2 regions of the Streptomyces sp. NPDC029216 genome follow, and region 1 is predicted to be linked to the other one. Evidence: riboswitches for the same ligand, from Rfam matches in the RefSeq annotation. Region 1 holds a riboswitch; the other holds the start of a gene.

The links. Region 1 has a riboswitch for cyclic di-AMP ahead of AB0F18_RS27965 (transglycosylase family protein). Riboswitches for the same ligand answer to the same signal wherever they lie in the genome.
Region 2: it holds a riboswitch for cyclic di-AMP, as region 1 does, so the genes downstream of both, AB0F18_RS07105 (M23 family metallopeptidase) here and AB0F18_RS27965 (transglycosylase family protein) in region 1, are expected to answer to the same signal.

Annotation. Positions count from the first base shown of each region.
Region 1 is NZ_JBEZWL010000099.1:17,816-22,216, forward strand. Features, by position in the region: gene AB0F18_RS27955 (cytochrome P450) at 1-809, shown strand, start outside; gene AB0F18_RS27960 (transglycosylase family protein) at 937-2,016, shown strand; cyclic di-AMP (ydaO/yuaA leader) riboswitch at 2,292-2,460, shown strand; gene AB0F18_RS27965 (transglycosylase family protein) at 2,464-3,201, shown strand; gene eno (phosphopyruvate hydratase) at 3,451-4,401, shown strand, end outside.
Region 2 is NZ_JBEZWL010000011.1:77,014-81,414, forward strand. Features, by position in the region: gene AB0F18_RS07100 (pitrilysin family protein) at 1-1,286, shown strand, start outside; cyclic di-AMP (ydaO/yuaA leader) riboswitch at 1,478-1,637, shown strand; gene AB0F18_RS07105 (M23 family metallopeptidase) at 1,650-2,456, shown strand; gene AB0F18_RS07110 (GntR family transcriptional regulator) at 2,632-3,297, shown strand; gene AB0F18_RS07115 (HPr family phosphocarrier protein) at 3,571-3,852, opposite strand; gene AB0F18_RS07120 (GNAT family N-acetyltransferase) at 4,065-4,401, shown strand, end outside.

The sequences.
Region 1 (4,401 bases):
TCGCGTTCCCGCTCCCCATCTACGCCATTTGCGAGATGCTCGGCGTACCGCGCGAGGACCAGGACGACTTCCGCGACTGGGCCGGGATGATGATCCGCCACGGCGGCGGTCCGCGCGGCGGGGTCGCCCGCTCGGTGAAGCGGATGCGCACCTATCTCGGGGAACTGATCCACCGCAAGCGGGACGATCTGGGCAATGACCTCATCTCCGACCTGATCCGGGCGAGCGACCACGGAGACCACCTGACGGAGGCCGAGGCGACCGCCATGGCCTTCATCCTCCTGTTCGCCGGATTCGAGACCACCGTCAACCTCATCGGCAACGGCGTCCACTCCCTCTTCATGAACCCCGGCCAGCGCGCCCGCCTCCAGGCCTCCCTCGCGGCGGGCGAGAGCGCACTGCTGGAGACCGGGATCGAGGAGCTGCTGCGCTACGACGGTCCGGTGGAGCTGGCCACCTGGCGGTTCGCCACCCGGCCGCTGACCCTGGGCGGGCAGGACATCGCCGTCGGCGACCCCGTGCTCGTGGTCCTCGCGGCGGCCGACCGCGACCCCGCGCGCTTCGCCGACCCGGACACCCTCGACCTCTCCCGGAGTGACAATCAGCACCTCGGATACGGCCACGGGATCCACTACTGCCTCGGCGCCCCGCTCGCCCGGCTGGAGGGCCAGACGGCGCTCGCGACTTTGCTGAAGCGTCTGCCGGATCTGGAACTTGCCGTTCCCCCAACGGACCTGCGCTGGCGCGGCGGACTCATCATGCGGGGCCTGCGCACCCTCCCCGTCCGCTTCACAGTCCCGAACGACTGAGGCGCGGGCGAAGCCCGGCGGGGCCGCGGAACTGACCGGAATTCAGTACTCGGCCGAACTTGTGACATCCGTTCGAAGGCGGCTAGGTTCTGCCGTTACCCCGCCGTTATGCGAAAGGTGCAGCCTCATGCTTCCCGGGAACGGCCGCCACAGACGCCCCCGTCAGGTCCCCGCCATCGTCGTCACCGCCGGAGTCACCGGCTCAGCGCTGGCCCTGCCGCTACTCGCCGCCACCAGCGCGAGCGCGGCCGACACCGCGACGTGGGACAAGGTCGCCGACTGCGAGAGCGGCGGCACGTGGAGTGCCAACTTCGGCAGCGGAGCCTACGGCGGACTCCAGTTCACCCTGGAGCAGTGGAAGAGCGCGGGCGGACTGGAGTACGCCGAGCGCCCCGACCTCGCGAGCCGCTCCCAGCAGATCGCGGTCGCCGAGCGGGTGCTGGCGTCGCAGGGCCCCGAGGCGTGGCCGCTGTGCTCGGCCTCCGCCGGGCTGTCCAAGCAGGGGCCGAAGGCCGACGTGGACGCCGGCGACGCCAAGCCGCGGGACGCGGCCCCCGTCCAGACCCGGCCCGACGACTTCGTGCCCGTCCAGGGCTCCGGCCCGGCCTCCACGGACTTCGGGGCCCCGACCCCGGCGCCGGGCGCCGCGAACGGACTGCCGAACTTCCCGCTGGGGCCCTCCAGCGGACTGCCCGTCATGCCGGACCCGGACTACAGCGTGCCGCCCACGCCGACCACCGGCCCCACCGTCCCGCCCACCACCCCGTCGAACCCGGGCAACCAGGGCAACCAGGGCAACCAGAACGGTCAGGGCAACCAGGGCAACTCCAACAACCAGGCCAACCCGGCCAACCCGGCCAACCCGGTGGCACCGGGCACCCCGACCGCCCCCGCCGACCCGACGGCCCCCGCCACCCCCGGTGCCACGCCCTCCACTTCGCCCACTCCCGCCACGGGCGCGACCGAGGGCAACGGGAAGCACCGCGGCCCCGCGGCCGCGGAGGCGCAGACAACCCCTGGCGCGGCGTCAGCCGCCGCCGTGAAGCCCACCTACACGGTGAAGGCGGGCGACAGCCTGTCCGCCATCGCGGACGCCAACGGGGTCAAGGGCGGCTGGGACGCCCTCTACAAGGCCAACGAGCAGGTCATCGGTACGAACGCGGACCTCATCAAGCCCGGCCAGAACCTGGATCTAACCAAGAAATAGGGGTAGTTCGGGCGCCCTATTAGAGGCTGAATGTCCGTTATCGGCAAGTGAGACATGCATCTCTTCCGGACAACTGGCGTGTCTCGTTCCGGAACTTCCGCAAACCCCGCTCCGACCTGCGCAAACGTGCTCTTGAGGAACGCAAGTAGGCCGGTTTCTCCCCAAAATCACACGTTGAACATCGGGGAGGGACCTGTCTACCTTCTGAGTCGCCCGTCACCGCGGGCTCCTTCGACCGCATCGCCGAATCCTGCCGGCGGCCGGGGGGAACAGTCGTCGCGCAAGCGCCGTTGGCAGGAGCGGGGGAACCAAGGTAGGCGCCGGGAAAGGCCGTTGAGAGACGGCCCACGTACCGGCTAGGGGTGAAGACGCGCAACAGCGCGGCCGGGCAACTCATCCGCCCGAACCCGACAGCTCACCTCGAAGGCGTCGGTGAGGAGAATCTCCATGCTGCTTTCCGGCAAGGGCAAGCACCGCCGCGGCTCCAAGGCCGTCCGCATCGTCACGCTCGCCGGTGTCGCCGGTGTCGCGGTCGCCGCCCCGCTGATGGCCGCCGGCTCCGCCAGCGCCGCCACCGTGTCCGAGTGGGACAAGGTCGCCGCGTGCGAGTCCGGTGGCAACTGGTCCATCAACACCGGCAACGGTTACTACGGCGGCCTCCAGTTCTCCGCCTCCACGTGGGCCGCGTACGGCGGCAAGGCGTACGCCTCGCAGGCCAACCAGGCCAGCAAGTCCCAGCAGATAGCCATCGCCGAGAAGGTCCTCAAGGGCCAGGGCAAGGGCGCCTGGCCGTCCTGCGGCGTCGGCCTGTCCAACTCCGCCTACAACGGCGGCGGCTCGACCTCCACCCCGGCCAAGCCGAAGCCGGAGACCAAGCCGGCCCCGGCCAAGCCCGCCCCGGCGAAGCCCTCCACCCCGAAGGCCGACACCGAGACCAAGAGCACCGGCTCCGGCTCGGGCAACTGGACCCCGTCCAAGCCCGCCCCGTCGAAGCCGTCCGCGCCGAAGACCGGTACCCCGGCGACCGGCAACGGCTCGTACACGGTCAAGGAGGGCGACACCCTCGGCACCATCGCCGAGGCCAACGGCGTCAAGGGCGGCTGGGAGAAGCTGTTCGAGCTGAACAAGGACACCGTCCAGGACGCCGACCTGATCTTCCCGGGCCAGAAGCTGAAGCTCAGCTGAATTCCCGCGTAACACCGGCACGGCCCGTGGCATCGACGCCCGGCGCGCACCCCCGCGCGCCGGGCGTTCGGCATGTCCGGGCCGACTTTTCCAGGGCTCTATGTCCTGGAAGACGGGTATTCGGACCCTTTTTCGTCCCAGGACCCGGGCGGTCGGCTGGCCGACCGCCCGGAGCCGGTTAGGCTCTAGTCGGCGAGGCCGTCCCAGGCCCCACGCCACCGCACACCCAGCGTCACATCCCAGAAGGAGATGCTCGTGCCGTCCATCGACGTCGTCGTAGCCCGGGAAATCCTGGACTCCCGAGGCAACCCCACGGTCGAGGTCGAGGTGGGCCTCGACGACGGCAGCACCGGCCGTGCTGCCGTTCCGTCCGGCGCCTCCACCGGTGCCTTCGAGGCCATCGAGCTCCGTGACGGTGACCCCAACCGTTACATGGGCAAGGGCGTCGAGAAGGCCGTCCTCGCGGTCATCGAGCAGATCGGCCCGGAGCTCGTCGGCTACGACGCCACCGAGCAGCGCCTGATCGACCAGGCCATGTTCGACCTCGACGCCACCGACAACAAGGGCTCGCTCGGCGCCAACGCCATCCTCGGCGTCTCCCTCGCCGTCGCGCACGCCGCGTCCGAGGCCTCGGACCTGCCGCTCTTCCGCTACCTCGGCGGCCCGAACGCGCACCTGCTGCCCGTTCCGATGATGAACATCCTCAACGGCGGGTCGCACGCCGACTCCAACGTGGACATCCAGGAGTTCATGATCGCCCCGATCGGCGCGGAGTCCTTCTCCGAGGCGCTGCGCTGGGGTGCCGAGGTCTACCACACCCTCAAGAAGGTCCTGCACACCAAGGGCCTCTCCACCGGCCTCGGCGACGAGGGCGGCTTCGCCCCGAACCTGGAGTCCAACCGCGCCGCGCTCGACCTCATCATCGAGGCCATCAAGCAGGCCGGCTACACCCCGGGCAAGGACATCGCGCTCGCGCTCGACGTCGCCGCGTCCGAGTTCTACAAGGACGGCAAGTACGAGTTCGAGGGCCAGTCCCGCTCGGCCGCCGAGATGACCGACTACTACGCCGAGCTTGTCGAGGCGTACCCGCTCGTCTCCATCGAGGACCCGCTGTTCGAGGACGACTGGGCCGGCTGGAAGACCATCACCGACCGCCTGGGCTCCAAGGTCCAGATCGTCGGCGACGACCTCTTCGTCACC
Region 2 (4,401 bases), on a different contig from region 1:
GCCTGACCCTGCTGCGCTGCCACCGCCCCGGCCAGCAGGTCATCGCGGTCGAGGTCAACCTCGCGGCCCCGCTGGACGCCGAGCCCGAGGGCCTCGACGGAGTGGCCACGATCATGGCCCGCGCCCTGTCCGAGGGCACCGACAAGCGCTCCGCCGAGGAGTTCGCGGCCGAGCTGGAGCGCTGCGGAGCCACCCTCGACGCCCACGCCGACCACCCCGGCCTGCGCGTCTCCCTGGAGGTCCCGGCCTCCCGCCTGGCCAAGGCGCTCGGACTGCTCGCCGAGGCGCTGCGCGCGCCCGCCTTCGACGACGGCGAGGTCGCCCGGCTCGTGCGCAACCGGCTCGACGAGATCCCGCACGAGCAGGCCAACCCGCAGCGCCGCGCCGCCAAGGAGCTCTCCAAGGAGCTGTTCCCGGCCACGCTGCGCATGTCCCGCCCCCGCCAGGGCACCGAGGAGACGGTCGCGCGGATCGACTCGGCGGCCGTACGCGCCTTCTACGAGGCCCACGTACGCCCCTCCACCGCCACCGCGGTGGTCGTCGGCGACCTGACCGGCATCGACCTGGACGCCCTCCTCGCCGACACCCTGGGCGCCTGGACCGGCAACACGGCCGCGCCGCTGCCGGTGCCGCCGGTGACGGCCGACGACACGGGCCGCGTGATCATCGTGGACCGGCCCGGCGCGGTCCAGACGCAGCTGCTGATCGGCCGGATCGGGCCGGACCGGCACGACATCGTCTGGGCCCCGCAGGTGCTCGGCACGTACTGCCTGGGCGGCACCCTCACCTCCCGCCTGGACAAGGTGCTGCGCGAGGAGAAGGGCTACACGTACGGCGTGCGCGCCTTCGGGCAGGTGCTGCGCTCCACGGCCGACGGCAAGGGCGCCTCGATGCTCGCCATCAGCGGCTCGGTGGACACCCCCAACACCGGTCCGGCGCTGGAGGACCTGTGGAAGGTGCTGCGCACCCTCGCCGCGGAGGGCCTGACGGACGCCGAGCGCGACGTGGCGGTGCAGAACCTGGTGGGGGTGGCCCCGCTGAAGTTCGAGACGGCCGCCTCGGTCGCCGGGACGCTCGCCGACCAGGTGGAGCAGGAGCTGCCGGACGACTACCAGGCGCGGCTGTACGCGCGGCTGGCCGAAACCGGTACGGCGGAGGCCACTTCGGCGGTCGTGAGCGCCTTCCCGGTGGACCGGCTGGTCACGATCCTCGTGGGCGACGCCGCGCAGATCGAGGAGCCGGTCCTGGCCCTCGGCATCGGTGACGTCACCGTCGTCGGCAACTGACCGGCGAACGGCCTGCTTTCGGGGGCCCGGTGGAGCGTCCACCGGGCCCCCTTTGTCCGTTTAGTGGTGTGGTTGCAGGTATGCGGTGTGGCGTACGCAACAAATCCGCTCGTCTGTTTGGCGATTGACTGATGATCCGCCTAGCGTCAGGCGTGCTGTCCGTCAGTTGTGCCAGCCGCACCCGCGGCACCGGACAGCGATCGCCGAGTCCCCGTCAGGCGCGAGCCTGGGGAGCCGGGGACCCACATCAGTCCCTGGGGTGAATCGGACCGCCTCGTCAGAGGGGGGCCGTAGGAGACCTTCCTGCTCCGAACCCGTCAGCTAACCCGGTAGGCGAGAGGGAAGGAAAGGATCACCCCCTTCATGGCGTTTGGCAGTCGTGCCGCCGGTTCTGGTAAGCACCGTGGTTCCAGCCGTCTGAGCCGCAAGACCGCCGGCTACGCCGGCATAGCCGCCCTCGCCACCACGGGCGTGGTCGGCACCCTGGCAGCTCCGGCCTTCGCCGCCGACTCCCACGGCGGCCCCTCCCTGGAGGACACCGGCGCCCTGAACGCCGTCGTCGTCGCCGACGGTCTCCAGGACGACATCGAGGTCCAGGCCGAGACCCAGCAGAGCGCCGCCGAGGCCGTCGCCGCCCAGGCGCAGGCCGAGGCCGAGGCGAAGACGCGCGCCGCCGAGGCGAAGCGCATGGCCGAGGCCAAGGAGAAGGCCGAGCGCGAGGCCGCCGAGAAGGCCGCCCAGGAAGAGGCCCGCAAGCGCCTCAACACCTTCGTGGCCCCGATCACCGGCTCCTACGTCAGCACCCAGTACGGCGCGGGCGGCGGCATGTGGTCCTCCGGCAGCCACACCGGCATCGACTTCCACGCCGACGAGGGCACCGTCGTCCACGCGGTGGGCGCGGGCACGATCGTCGAGGCCGGCTGGGGCGGCGCCTACGGCAACAACGTGGTGATCCGCCACAACGACGGCACCTACACCCAGTACGGGCACCTGAACTCGCTGAGCGTCTCGGTCGGCGAGACCGTCACCGCGGGCCAGCAGATCGGCCTGTCGGGCTCCACAGGCAACTCCAGCGGCCCGCACCTGCACTTCGAGGCCCGCACCGGCGCCACCTACGGCACGGACATCAACCCCCTGGCCTACCTGCGCCAGCACGGTGTCGGCATCTGACCCCGTTTTTCCTCGAAGAAGGCCCCGGCTCCCCGAGCCGGGGCCTTCTTCGTTTCGCCGGTTCCGCGTGTTTCCCCGTTTCGGATTTCCGGGCTTTCTCGGAAATCTTCGCGTGTTGCAATAGAGTCGAGTTGAAGGACGGTCGATCGGAACGAAACCCAGCGGAGGTCCGGCCTTGCGTATTCCGGCGCACGCGGTGTGCACAGCCATTCGCGACGATATCGTCTCCGGCGTCTTCGAGCCCGGTGGCCGGTTGACGGAGGAGGTCCTCGCCCGCCGGTACGGGGTCTCGCGCGTGCCCGTGCGCGAGGCGCTGCGCACCCTGGAGTCGGAGGGGTTCGTCACCACGCGGCGGCACGCCGGGGCGTGCGTGGCGGAGCCGAGCGAGCAGGAGGCCGCCGATCTGCTGGAGCTGCGGATGCTGCTGGAGCCCCTCGCCGCCTCGCGCGCGGCGCGGCGTCGGACCGATGCGCACCTGAAGGTGCTGCGGGGGCTGGTGCGGCTGGGCCAGGAGCGGGCCAGGCGGGCGCAGGGGGAGGACCTGCGGGCGCTGGCGGGCTGGTTCCACGAGACCCTCGTCCAGGCCTCCGGCAGCCCGGGACTGATCGCGCTGCTGACGCAGACCCGGCACAAGATCGCCTGGATGTACGAGGTGGGGACGCCGGCCCGGCCGGCGGACTCCTGGGCGGAGCACGGGGCGCTGGTGGACGCGGTGGCGCGGGGGGACGCGGAACGGGCCCGTGCGCTGGCTGCGCTGCATGCGGAGCGGGTGGTGGGGGTGTACCGGCCTCGGGTGAGGACTTTGCAACGTGCCGTAAACACGGGGGGTGGGCGGAATTAACGCGGGGCGCATATAAAAGGGGCGGGTAATTTCCCTATTCCGTGGCCCGGCCTTTATCCCCGCCCCGCCCTTTCTCCGTTTCCTGGGGCTCCGCCCCAGACTCTTCCCAGCTACCGTTGGGCCCCCCCGCCTCAAAAAACGCCGGCGGGGCTGGATTTCGCGCAGCGAAATTCCAGCCCGCGCGGCAGCGGCAGGGCCCCGGTCAAGCGGCGCGGCGAACGCCGAAGCCGCGGTCCCCGGGGTGGTGGGGCCGCGGCTTCGGGCGAGAAGGGGTCAGACCGTCTCGGGGAGTTCCTCCAGGCCCTCCGCGACCAGCTTCGCGAGGCGGTCCAGGGCAACCTCCGCCCCCTCGGCCTCGGACGAGAGGACGATCTCCTCGCCACCCTGGGCGCCCAGGCCCAGGACCGCCAGCATCGAGGCGGCGTTGACGGGGTCGCCGCCCGCCTTCGCGATGGTCACGGGGACGCCGGAAGCGGTCGTCGCGCGGACGAAGATCGAGGCGGGACGAGCGTGCAGGCCCTCGGCCCAGCCGACGTTGACGCGGCGCTCTGCCATGGTGATGCCCTTCAGGTTCTCGCGGTTGTCTAGACCAGTCTCTCACGTCGCCCGGAATGCTCGGACCGACCTCCGGCCCGAACCCGCCGCCGTTCGGCCCTCCTCAGCTTTGCACTGATTTGCCCCACGGTGCCTCATTCCCGGGGTGTGTGCCGTCCGGCCTGTCGGTGGTATCCCGCCGCCTGGCCGGATCTTCCCCTTAGGGTGGCCCCATGACCACCGCGTCGGACCCCTCGTACCCGGCCCACTGGGAAGCGGACGTCGTGCTGCGCGACGGCGGCACCGCCCGGATCCGTCCCATCACCACCGAGGACGCGGGGCTGCTGGTCAGCTTCTACGAGCAGGTCTCGGACGAGTCGAAGTACTACCGCTTCTTCGCCCCCTACCCCCGCCTCTCCGACCGTGACGTGCACCGCTTCACGCACCACGACTACGTCGACCGCGTCGGCCTCGCCATGACCATCGGCGGCGAGTTCATCGGCACCGTCCGCTTCGACCGCATCGGCCCCGACGGCCGCCCCGCCTCCGCCCCCGCCGACGAGGCCGAGG